2 linked regions of the Streptomyces hawaiiensis genome follow. The protein of the gene in region 1 binds, or shares a complex with, the protein of each later gene. Links are inferred from orthologs where the notes say so. Each region holds a gene or a part of one and is shown on either strand. Other genes may lie near its edges.

Evidence for each region. The genes of interacting proteins can lie anywhere in the genome.
Region 2: the proteins of trxA (region 1) and CEB94_RS01045 are in contact, whole or in part, in an NMR structure (PDB 2IPA), measured with the Bacillus subtilis proteins. The link is inferred for Streptomyces hawaiiensis from one-to-one orthologs.

The regions. Positions count from the first base shown.
Region 1 is NZ_CP021978.1:4,394,234-4,400,054, reverse strand. The notes cover bases 3,017-5,821. They hold trxA (thioredoxin), read right to left. Parts: upstream 4,683-5,821; coding sequence 4,350-4,682; downstream 3,017-4,349. Other genes in these bases: trxB (thioredoxin-disulfide reductase), read right to left, coding at 4,731-5,699; CEB94_RS20235 (GNAT family N-acetyltransferase), read left to right, coding at 3,649-4,266; CEB94_RS20240 (ParB/RepB/Spo0J family partition protein), read left to right, coding at 3,017-3,321. Also shown: 16S rRNA (guanine(527)-N(7))-methyltransferase RsmG, read left to right, coding at 86-802; CEB94_RS20245 (ParA family protein), read left to right, coding at 1,148-2,224; more of CEB94_RS20240, read left to right, coding at 2,221-3,016. UniProt on the Bacillus subtilis protein: Participates in various redox reactions through the reversible oxidation of its active center dithiol to a disulfide and catalyzes dithiol-disulfide exchange reactions.
Region 2 is NZ_CP021978.1:213,594-218,270, reverse strand. The notes cover bases 1,478-4,460. They hold CEB94_RS01045 (arsenate reductase ArsC), read right to left. Parts: upstream 3,197-4,460; coding sequence 2,759-3,196; downstream 1,478-2,758. Other genes in these bases: arsB (ACR3 family arsenite efflux transporter), read left to right, coding at 3,603-4,460; CEB94_RS01040 (ArsR/SmtB family transcription factor), read left to right, coding at 3,298-3,606; CEB94_RS01050 (alpha/beta fold hydrolase), read right to left, coding at 1,478-2,034. In the rest of the region: CEB94_RS01060 (hypothetical protein), read left to right, coding at 1-538; more of CEB94_RS01050, read right to left, coding at 1,276-1,477; more of arsB, read left to right, coding at 4,461-4,677. UniProt on the Bacillus subtilis protein: Catalyzes the reduction of arsenate [As(V)] to arsenite [As(III)]. In vitro, can dephosphorylate para-nitrophenyl phosphate (pNPP).

The DNA.
Region 1 (5,821 bases):
GGGCCGAACTTTGTCAGCCTGATAGTTCTGGTGGTTCTGGTGTCGGCGCCGGGTGCGCTGACACCGTACGGAAGGACGGTCCCCCGTGACGGAGGCAGCGGAGCTTCCCCCCGCGCCCGAGCAGGCGCGCGAGGTGTTCGGTGATCGCTTCGCGGATGCGGTGCGGTATGCCGAGCTGCTCGCTGAGGCGGGCGTGAAGCGCGGTCTCATCGGCCCACGCGAGGTACCTCGCCTCTGGGAGCGGCACCTGCTGAACTGCGCGGTGCTCTCGGAGGTCGTGCCCGACAGCGTGACGGTGTGCGATGTCGGCTCGGGCGCCGGACTCCCCGGCATTCCGCTGGCGCTGGTCCGCACCGACCTGAAGATCACGCTCCTGGAGCCGCTGCTGCGGCGCACCAATTTCCTCTCCGAGGTCGTGGAGCTGCTCGGCCTCGATCATGTGACCGTCGTGCGCGGCCGGGCCGAAGAGGTCATGGGGAAGATCCAGCCTGTCCACGTGGTGACGGCCCGAGCCGTCGCGCCGCTCGACCGGCTCGCCACCTGGGGCATCCCGCTGCTGCGGCCGTACGGCGAGATGCTCGCGCTCAAGGGGGACACCGCCGAGGAGGAACTGAAGAGCGCCTCGGCAGCACTCAGCAAGCTGGGCGCGGTGGAGACATCCATCCTGCATGTGGGTGAGGGCGTGGTGGACCCGATGTCCACCGTCGTACGGGTCGAGGTCGGGGAGAGTCCCGGAGGTGTGCGCTTCGCCGCGAAGCGCGCCAAGGCGGCTCGCACGAGCCGGACGCGCCGACGACGCTGACCTGATGCGTCCGGTCGATGCTGATCCGTCCTGACGGCACTGACCCGCCCTGATGGGGCTGATCCGCCCTGACGGCGCTGACCCGTTTGACGACGAGACGTACTCCACACAAGCTGCCAAACCTATGCATGCCGGAGTGTCGCGACAGTCTGGCCTCGGCTGCTGTGCATCGTGTTTCACGTGAAACGTCGCTCACTGCTGCACGGCATCATCAGTCGTGGCCGCGCTGCGGCCGAACCCCGCGACCGAAAGCCTCTTGGTTCACTCGATGAGGGACCTGAGGTATCCACAGAGGTGGATTTCTCCACAGAACGCCAGGCCTCACTGGTTCACGACCCCGAAGACATGGGAGGCTCTGTTCATTGCGAGCCTGAAGTCGAGGAGAGTGAATCCTTGCGGTCCGACGCCAACATCGCGGGACCGATGACCGATCCGGTCCCCGGTCCCCGTACCGAGTCGATGGGGGCGGATGTTTCACGTGAAACACCGCCTCCGATGGACGACACTCCCATCGGTCGTGCTGCCCAACTGGCGGTGGAGGCTCTGGGTCGTGCCGGCGAGGGCCTGCCACGGCCCGAGCAGACCCGAATCATGGTGGTCGCCAACCAGAAGGGCGGTGTGGGCAAGACGACGACGACCGTCAACCTTGCCGCATCGCTGGCGCTGCACGGTGGCCGCGTCCTGGTGGTCGACCTCGACCCACAGGGCAATGCGTCCACCGCGCTGGGCATCGACCATCACGCCGAAGTCCCGTCCATCTACGACGTGTTGGTGGACAGCAGGCCGCTCTCCGAGGTCGTCCAGCCGGTCCCCGACGTCGAGGGTCTCTTCTGCGCCCCCGCCACGATCGATCTCGCCGGTGCGGAGATCGAGCTGGTGTCCCTGGTGGCACGCGAGAGCAGGCTGCAGCGCGCGATCCAGGCGTATGAGCAGCCCTTGGACTACATCCTCATCGACTGCCCGCCCTCCTTGGGGCTCCTGACCGTCAATGCGCTCGTGGCGGGCCAGGAAGTTCTGATCCCCATCCAGTGCGAGTACTACGCGCTGGAAGGTCTCGGACAGCTGCTGCGCAACGTCGACCTGGTACGGGGGCACCTTAACCCTGCCCTGCATGTGTCGACCATCCTGCTCACCATGTACGACGGCCGGACGCGCCTCGCGTCCCAGGTCGCGGAAGAGGTGCGCACCCACTTCGGTGACGAGGTGCTGCGGACGAGCATCCCCCGCTCTGTCCGTATCTCGGAGGCGCCGAGTTATGGGCAGACGGTACTGACTTACGATCCTGGATCGAGTGGTGCCCTCTCCTACCTTGAGGCGGCACGAGAGATCGCGCTGAAGGGCGTCGGCATCAGCTATGACGCGACGCACGCCCATATCGGCGTACAGCAGAACGACCCGAGCATGGTGGAGGGCATCCAGTGAGCGAGCGACGAAGGGGGCTGGGCCGTGGTCTCGGCGCACTGATCCCTGCCGCGCCGACGGAGAAGTCGGTGGCTCAGGCTGCGGCAGGGAACGCCGCTTCCGCATCCCCCGCGGCAGTACCTGCGCTGCCGAACGATCGTGGGGTGGCCGCGGCGAAGCTAGCGACTCTGCCGACTGTTTCACGTGAAACAGAGGAACCGGCACAGCCGACTGCTCCCGCCATGCCTGCGGCGCCCGTCGGTGCGCACTTCGCCGAGATTCCCCTCGACTCCATCACACCGAACCCTCGCCAGCCGCGTGAGGTATTCGACGAGGACGCGCTGTCCGAGCTCATCACCTCCATCAAGGAAGTGGGACTCCTCCAGCCGGTCGTCGTACGGCAAGTGGGTCCCGCCCGCTACGAACTCATCATGGGTGAGCGCCGCTGGCGGGCCTGCCGTGAGGCAGGGCTGGAGGCGATCCCGGCGATCGTGCGGGCCACCGAGGACGAGAAGCTCCTCCTGGACGCTCTGCTGGAGAACCTGCACCGCGCCCAGCTGAACCCGCTGGAAGAGGCAGCCGCCTACGACCAGTTGCTGAGGGACTTCAACTGCACGCATGACCAGCTGGCGGACCGCATCGGCCGATCCCGCCCGCAGGTATCCAACACTCTGCGTCTGTTGAAGCTCTCGCCGGCCGTGCAGCGCCGGGTCGCCGCCGGGGTGCTTTCCGCCGGCCACGCACGGGCACTGCTCTCCGTCGATGATTCGGAGGAGCAGGACCGGCTGGCCCACCGCATCGTGGCAGAAGGCCTCTCGGTGCGAGCCGTCGAGGAGATCGTGACCCTGATGGGGTCGCGTCCCCAGAAGGCTCAGAAGCCCAAGGGTCCGCGTGCCGGTGCCCGGGTCTCTCCCGCGCTGTCCGACCTCGCCACGCGGCTCTCCGACCGCTTCGAGACGCGCGTGAAGGTCGACCTGGGACAGAAGAAGGGCAAGATCACCGTCGAGTTCGCCTCGATGGAGGATCTTGAGCGGATCCTCGGTTCATTCGCTCCGGGCGAGGGGCCGGTTCTTCAGAAGAGTCTCCTGGAGGGCGACTCCGAGGAGAACGAGTCCTGAGCCTCCGGCAAGGAGCCTCTGCTGTGCAGGAGACAGAGCGGGCCGTGTCCGGTGTGTACCGGAACGTGGCCCGCTCTTTCCTTTCTGGCGGTATCGATGGAATCGCATCGTGGATACGATGCGTTCGGGTACGGCGCAGCAACCACTCGGCAGCACCTCTGAGAGGGAGGCAGGGGCCATGCGAACCATGAGCCGCATCGGACTGGTGAGCGCCGGTTTGGGGCTGGGAGCGGTCGGTGGCTTCATCGGCAGTCTCCTCAAGGAACGGAGCGCTCTGACAGCCGCCCGCGACGCGGCGGCGGGCGAAGGAAGCGAGGATCAGCCTTCATGGGCCGCCGGCTCGTACCGCTCACCCTGGACAACCTCCAGGACCTACCCAAGCGTTGTCGCTCGTGTGTCTTCTGGGAACTCGACCCAGTCAGCGGTGAGGCCGCGGTAAAGGCGGGCACTTCGGCTCCGGAGAAGGAAGCCTGGATCTCAGCGGTTCTGCTGGACTGGGGATCTTGCGGGCGAGTCGTGTACGTAGACGACGTGCCGGTGGGTTTCGTGCTCTACGCCCCACCCGCGTATGTCCCCCGCTCCACGGCGTTTCCCACGAGCCCGGTCTCGCCTGACGCCGTGCAGCTGATCACCGCGTTCATCGTGCCGGGCTACCAGGGGCAGGGACTGGGCCGCGTGATGGTTCAGACGGTCGCCAAGGATCTGCTGCGGCGCGGGTTCAAGGCGATCGAGGCCTTCGGAGACGCGCGCTGGAAGGAACCCGCCTGTGTGCTGCCCGCCGACCATCTTCTGGCGGTCGGCTTCAAGACGGTCCGCCAGCACCCCACCCAGCCCCGGCTGAGGCTGGAACTGAGGTCGACGCTCTCCTGGAAGGAAGACGTCGAGATGGCGCTGGACCGGCTTCTGGGAGCTGTCCAGAAGGAGCCGGCTCTGCGACCTCTGTAGAGCAGTCAAGCGAATGGGCCAACCCCTCAGGGGGTTGGCCCATTCGTGTTTCACGTGAAACACGCACCGACGGTGCAGCCGATTCACTCGGCGATGAACTCCTCGAGGTCGCGAACGATCGCGGCCTTCGGCTTCGCGCCCACGATGGTCTTGGCGACCTCGCCACCCTGGTAGACGTTCAGGGTCGGGATGGACATGACGCCGTACTTGGCGGCCGTACCCGGGTTCTCGTCGATGTTCAGCTTGACGATCTCGATCTTGTCGCCGTACTCGGAGGCGATCGCCTCGAGGGACGGCGCGATCTGGCGGCACGGACCGCACCAGGCGGCCCAGAAGTCCACCAGAACAGGCTTGTCGCTCTTGAGGACGTCCTGCTCGAACGAATCGTCGGTCACATTCTTCAGGGTGCCGGCCACGGCGGGCTCCTTAACTGGTTGGTGCGCGGGGGGAGGGTAGGGAGGGGGTCAGACAGCGGTCTTCTCGGGCTCGGACTGCTCCTCGTCCGCCAGGGCGGCGAGGTAGCGCTCGGCGTCGAGAGCTGCGGAGCAGCCGGTCCCGGCCGCGGTGATCGCCTGACGGTAGGTGTGATCCACGACGTCACCGGCGGCGAAGACACCGGTGAGGTTCGTGCGCGTCGACGGCGCCTCCACCTTCAGGTAGCCCTCCTCGTCCAGGTCGAGCTGGCCCTTGAAGAGCTCGGTGCGCGGGTCGTGGCCGATGGCGATGAACAGTCCGGTCACCGGCAGGTCCGACAGCTCGCCGGTCTTGAGGTTGCGCAGCTTCAGGCCGGAGAGCTTCGGGTCGCCCTGAATCTCGGCGACCTCGCTGTCCCACACGAACGAGATCTTCGGGTCGGCGAACGCGCGCTCCTGCATGGCCTTGGAGGCACGCAGGGTGTCACGGCGGTGGACGACGATCACGGACTTGGCGAACCGCGAGAGGAAAGTGGCCTCCTCCATCGCGGTGTCGCCACCACCGATCACGGCGATGTCCTGGTCCTTGAAGAAGAACCCGTCACAGGTGGCGCACCAGGACACGCCACGGCCGGAGAGAGCGTCCTCGTTCGGCAGACCGAGCTTGCGGTGCTGCGAGCCTGTGGTGACGATGACGGCCTTGGCCCGGTGGACGGTGCCGGCCGTGTCTGTGACGGTCTTGATCTCACCACTCAGGTCGACGGCCACGATGTCGTCCGGGACGAGCTCTGCCCCGAAACGCTCTGCCTGGGCGCGCATGTTGTCCATGAGGTCCGGGCCCATAATGCCGTCCCGGAAACCCGGGAAGTTCTCGACGTCGGTGGTGTTCATGAGCGCACCGCCCGCAGTGACGGCGCCCTCGAACACCAGTGGCTTCAGCGACGCTCGCGCGGTATAGAGCGCCGCCGTGTAGCCGGCGGGCCCGGAGCCGATGATGATCACGTTACGGACGTCGCTCACGGCTTGATTCCTCGTCTCTGGACTGCGTCGTTCGACCGGGGTGGGAGCTGCTCGGAACTCTCACCCCACCCAACGGATCCTAAGGGGCGCGCATTCCCGCTGTGTCCGGGCACACGGAGATG
Region 2 (4,677 bases), 4.2 Mb from region 1 along the record:
CCGGTCCGCGCTCGAGGAGGCCGTTGAGCTGCGGACGAAGGTCGACACGAGTGTCGGCTTCTGGAGCCGGGTGCTGACCTGGCTGTTCCGGTTCCGGCTGAAACGGGACGTCAGCCAGGAGACGTTCCGCAAGTTCGTGCGCAAGGACAAACCGATCAACGTGATCGGCGTGGTCATGGAGGCCTTCGACCGGGCCGACGCCATCGTCCACGCCGACCTGACCACCCTGACTGTCGTCCCGAACCGGAACCTCGCCGACAACCTGACTGACGGCCGTGCGGTGACGCTGAGTCGCATCGGCGAATTCGTGTCGGTCAAGGGTGTGTTCACGGGCGTGCCGGACGTCGTGGAGGGATTCGTCCTGCGGGCCGAGTACGGCGCCGAGCTGCCTCCGGTGTACATGCGCGTCGTGGCCGCCGGGAACGCTCGCCGCTCGATCCCGGCCGGCACTTTCACGGCCCGTTGCCTTGGCAAGATGACCGGCTGGCGCGAGGACACCCGCGAGGTGACGCTGGAGGCGATCGCGATCTTCTGGTGACCGCCGCCGCTCACCTTCGCCATCACCGCAGGACAGGCACCGCCTGCGGCGGGACCGCCGAGGCGGACGCCCGCCCGGCTTCGGCACCGAGGCATACAAGCAGCGGAACACCGTCGAACAAACGCTGCATCAACCGCCTCAAGCAGTGGCGCGGCCTGGCCACACGATGCGTCAAACTCACCATCGCCTACCAGACCGGCCTCCGTTTCGCCGCCATCTCAGCTCTGCCACACGCATCGCCGGAATCCGTTTGATGACCACGTCGTCGGACGACATCTGTCCCTCACTCTCTATCATCCTGAGCCTCGCCTCGACCTGCGCCACCCCACCGCAGCGGCCGCCGTGGCCGACTCCAGCTCGGCCCGGCGCAACCGCAGCATCCCGCGCGACTCACCCGCGTCCAGCTCGCCATCGAGGATGGCGCGTACCTGATCCAGCGTGAGGCCGAGCTTCTGGCGTCTCGCCCGCGACCGTGTGCCGAGTGATCCGGCAACTCGGCCCGCTGCTCGTGCTGGAGCCGGCCCGTGCATCCGTCGGCGCGACTGCCGGCAACGGAGCGACGGCCTCCTCCATCACGCCGTCCAGGCCGTCGCCCGCATGCACCACCTCGTCCACGCCGCATGACCACACCCGCCCGCACGCCGCTCCGACCTGCGTGATCACGGCCGAAGGACGCCTACCCGTTCCGCAGTTGCCAGTCCGTGGCGGACGTTCGCCCTCTGAGGTTGCAGAGCAAGCTAGCTGAAGAACTGATGGACGCGGGAGGTGAACCATTCGGGTTGTGCCAGGTGCGGATAGTGCGTGCGGGTCGGTGTCTGCTCGGCCACGGCACCGGGGATGCGGTCGGTGAGCCAGTCGGCGTAGTCACCACCGGGATCGGTTCCGTGCAAGGACAGGTACGGCACATCGGGCGGGAGGCTCGTGGTGCGTCGAGACCACGCTGCCAGCGTGTCGGCGTCCCAATCAAGCAACGGGGCCCAAAACCCGTTGAACACCTCCTGGTCGAGGGTGCGGCGGCGCTCGATGTCGGCCACCAGCGCAGGGTCCAGTTCGCCGTACAGTGGGGCGAACACCGTACGGACGAAGTCCGCGAAGCCCTCTCCCCGCACGGCGGCGGCTATCTCCGCAGGCAGTGGACCGACCCGCAGCGACTGGTCGACATTGACCACGCCGCGGGTCGGGTAACGGGCTGCGTAGGCAGTCGCGATCACCCCGCCGAGGGAGTGACCGACGATGAACGGGCATTGGTCCCCGGCCAGGTCCTTGCCCAGCGACTCGATCAGCTGGTGGATGTCCTCCACCGACTCGTCGATCCCGTACGGCCGGGTCCGAGGCGAGTCGCCGTGGCCACGCAGGTCGACGCTCAGCACGCGGAAGTGCTGCTGCAGGTGAACGGGGTTCCAGAAGCTCCGGTTTTCGGTGATGCCGTGAACGGCCACGAGCAGCGGTCCCGTGCCGTCGAGGTCGTGGGCCAGCTGATTATTGTGGGGTGCCATAGTCACTCTCGGTCACGATGCGGGGTCGGCGGATCGGTGCCGGTCCCGAAACAGCCTATCCTCGGCCTCGAACGACGTCTCGAACTGGGTTGGCTCGCCCGGGAGTTGGACTGACGCAGGGGCGCGATGCACATAGCCGGCCACGGGCGGCTGGCTCCCCAGGCGTCCTCGTCTTCCCACCACAGTTCCCCGGGTGCACTGTCACCACAGCACTGGGGCTACCTGGCCGAGCAGGTCCCCAAGCGCAGGGAGGGCGGGGCTGCAAAGCGGGAGGTCATGGACAACGTCTTCCGCGTGCCGGCCGAGGAGGGCATCATCGCCGAGGCCGACGGCAAGGTGACCCTGCAAGCGCGGGCTCCCCACCCTCCGCGTGGCTGTCGACAAGAGCCGGTCAGGAGAGCGCTTCGACGAGCTCCTCATCGGCACCAAGGATGCTCAGGCGGCATCGGACGCGGTCGGTGCCCGCGGGGGTAGGCGAGGACAGCCGGCAGCATCTCGGTGCCGCGCCTGGAGCGCGGCACTACACGGCCTGCGCCGACGGAGAGCAGCGCCCGGAACCCGTCCCACTTCGGCTCGCCCGCCCAGCCCGGCGGCAGATCGGGATTGGGCACGGGCGTGCTCAGCCAACGGCTCCGGCAGCGTCCACGTCACACCGGATCCCTTCCACACGGCATCCGATGCTGCCGGGCGCCATCGTCCGGCCGAAGGCTGCAAGTGGCTCAGGTTACGACCTGCCCTCGGTCGGCCGGCTGGCGGTGGTCCCCGGGGTGATCTCGTCGATCAGGCCCTCGACCAGGGTCTTGATCGCGTCGCGGATGGGCCGGACGGCTTCCACGCCCTGGCCTGCCGGGTCCTCCAGCTTCCAGTCCAGGTAGCGCTTGCCGGGGAAGACCGGGCAGGTGTCGCCGCAGCCCATCGTGATGCACACGTCGGACTCTTTCACGGCATCGACGGTGAGGATCTTCGGGGTCTCGGCGGAGATGTCGATGCCGACCTCGGCCATGGCGGTGACGGCGGCCGGGTTGACCTCGGTGCCCGGGTTGGAGCCGGCGGAGCGGACCTCGACGCGGTCCCCGGCCAGGTGGGTCAGCCAGGCGGCGGCCATCTGGGAGCGGCCGGCGTTGTGGACGCAGACGAACAGCACGGAGGGCTTGTCGGGCACGGGGGGTCTCTTCTCAACGGCGGGCAGACGGGCGGGTGTCAGCGAGCCATGGCATCAGCGCCTGATGGTGTCAGCCATCACTGATGTGACAGTATCAGCGCATGATGACGTCAGTCGACACTGACCTGATCCGGGTTCTGGCCGACCCGCTCAGGCTCCAGATCGTGACCCTGCTGGCCCGCGAGACGCTGTGCACCACGCACTTGGTGGAGGAGACCGGCGCCCGCCAGACCAACCTCTCCAACCACCTGAGAGTCCTGCGCGAGGCCGGCGTGGTGGAGACGGAGCCGTGCGGCCGGTACACCTACTACCGGCTCAAGCCCGACGTCATCGCCACCCTGGCCGGACAGTTCGCCGACCTGGCCGAGTCCGCCCGCGCCGCCGCCGCCAACAAGAGGGCCTGCCCGTGACCCGCACCGAAGCACCCGCGACCACCGAGGAATCGTCCGTCGTCGCGAAGCTGTCGGCGCTCGACCGCTTCCTGGCCGTGTGGATCCTTCTTGCCATGGCCCTCGGTCTCGGGCTCGGCCGCCTGATCCCCGGCCTGAACGACGCCCTCGCCAAGGTGGAGATCGGCGGCATCTCACTGCCGATCGCTGTCGGCCTGCTGATCATGATGTACCCGGTCCTGGCGAAGGTCCGTTACGACAGGCTCGACGCCGTCACCGGCGACAAGAAGCTCATGGTCTCGTCGCTGGTCATCAACTGGATCCTCGGCCCCGCCGTCATGTTCGCCCTGGCGTGGATCTTCCTGCCGGACCTGCCCGAGTACCGCACCGGATTGATCATCGTCGGGCTCGCCCGCTGCATCGCCATGGTCATCGTCTGGAACGACCTGGCCTGCGGCGACCGCGAGGCAGCGGCCGTCCTGGTCGCCCTCAACTCGGTCTTCCAGGTCGTCGCCTTCGGACTGCTGGGCTGGTTCTACCTGGGCCTGCTGCCCGGCTGGCTCGGCCTCGGCGACGGCGAGCACCTCGACATCTCCATGTGGAAGATCGCCCTGAATGTCGTCATCTTCCTCGGCCTCCCGCTGCTCGCCGGGTTCCTCACCCGCCGCATCGGCGAGAAGAAGCTGGGCCGCGACCGCTACGAGTCCAGCTTCCTGCCGAAGATCGGCCCCTGGGCACTGTACGGTCTGCTCTTCACGATCGTCATCCTGTTCGCCCTGCAGGGGAAGACAATCACCTCGCAGCCGCTGGACGTGGTCCGGATCGCGCTGCCGCTGCTGGTCTACTTCGCCGTGATGTGGTTCGGCACTTTCGCGCTGGGCAAGGCCATCGGCCTCGCTTACGACCGCACCGCGACCCTCGCCTTCACGGCGGCCGGCAACAACTTCGAGCTCGCCATCGCGGTCGCCATCGCCACCTTCGGCGTCACCTCCGGCCAGGCCTTGTCTGGAGTTGTCGGCCCGCTGATCGAGGTGCCGGTCCTGGTCGCGCTCGTCTACGTGTCGCTGGCCTGGCGCAAGAAGTTCGCCGCCG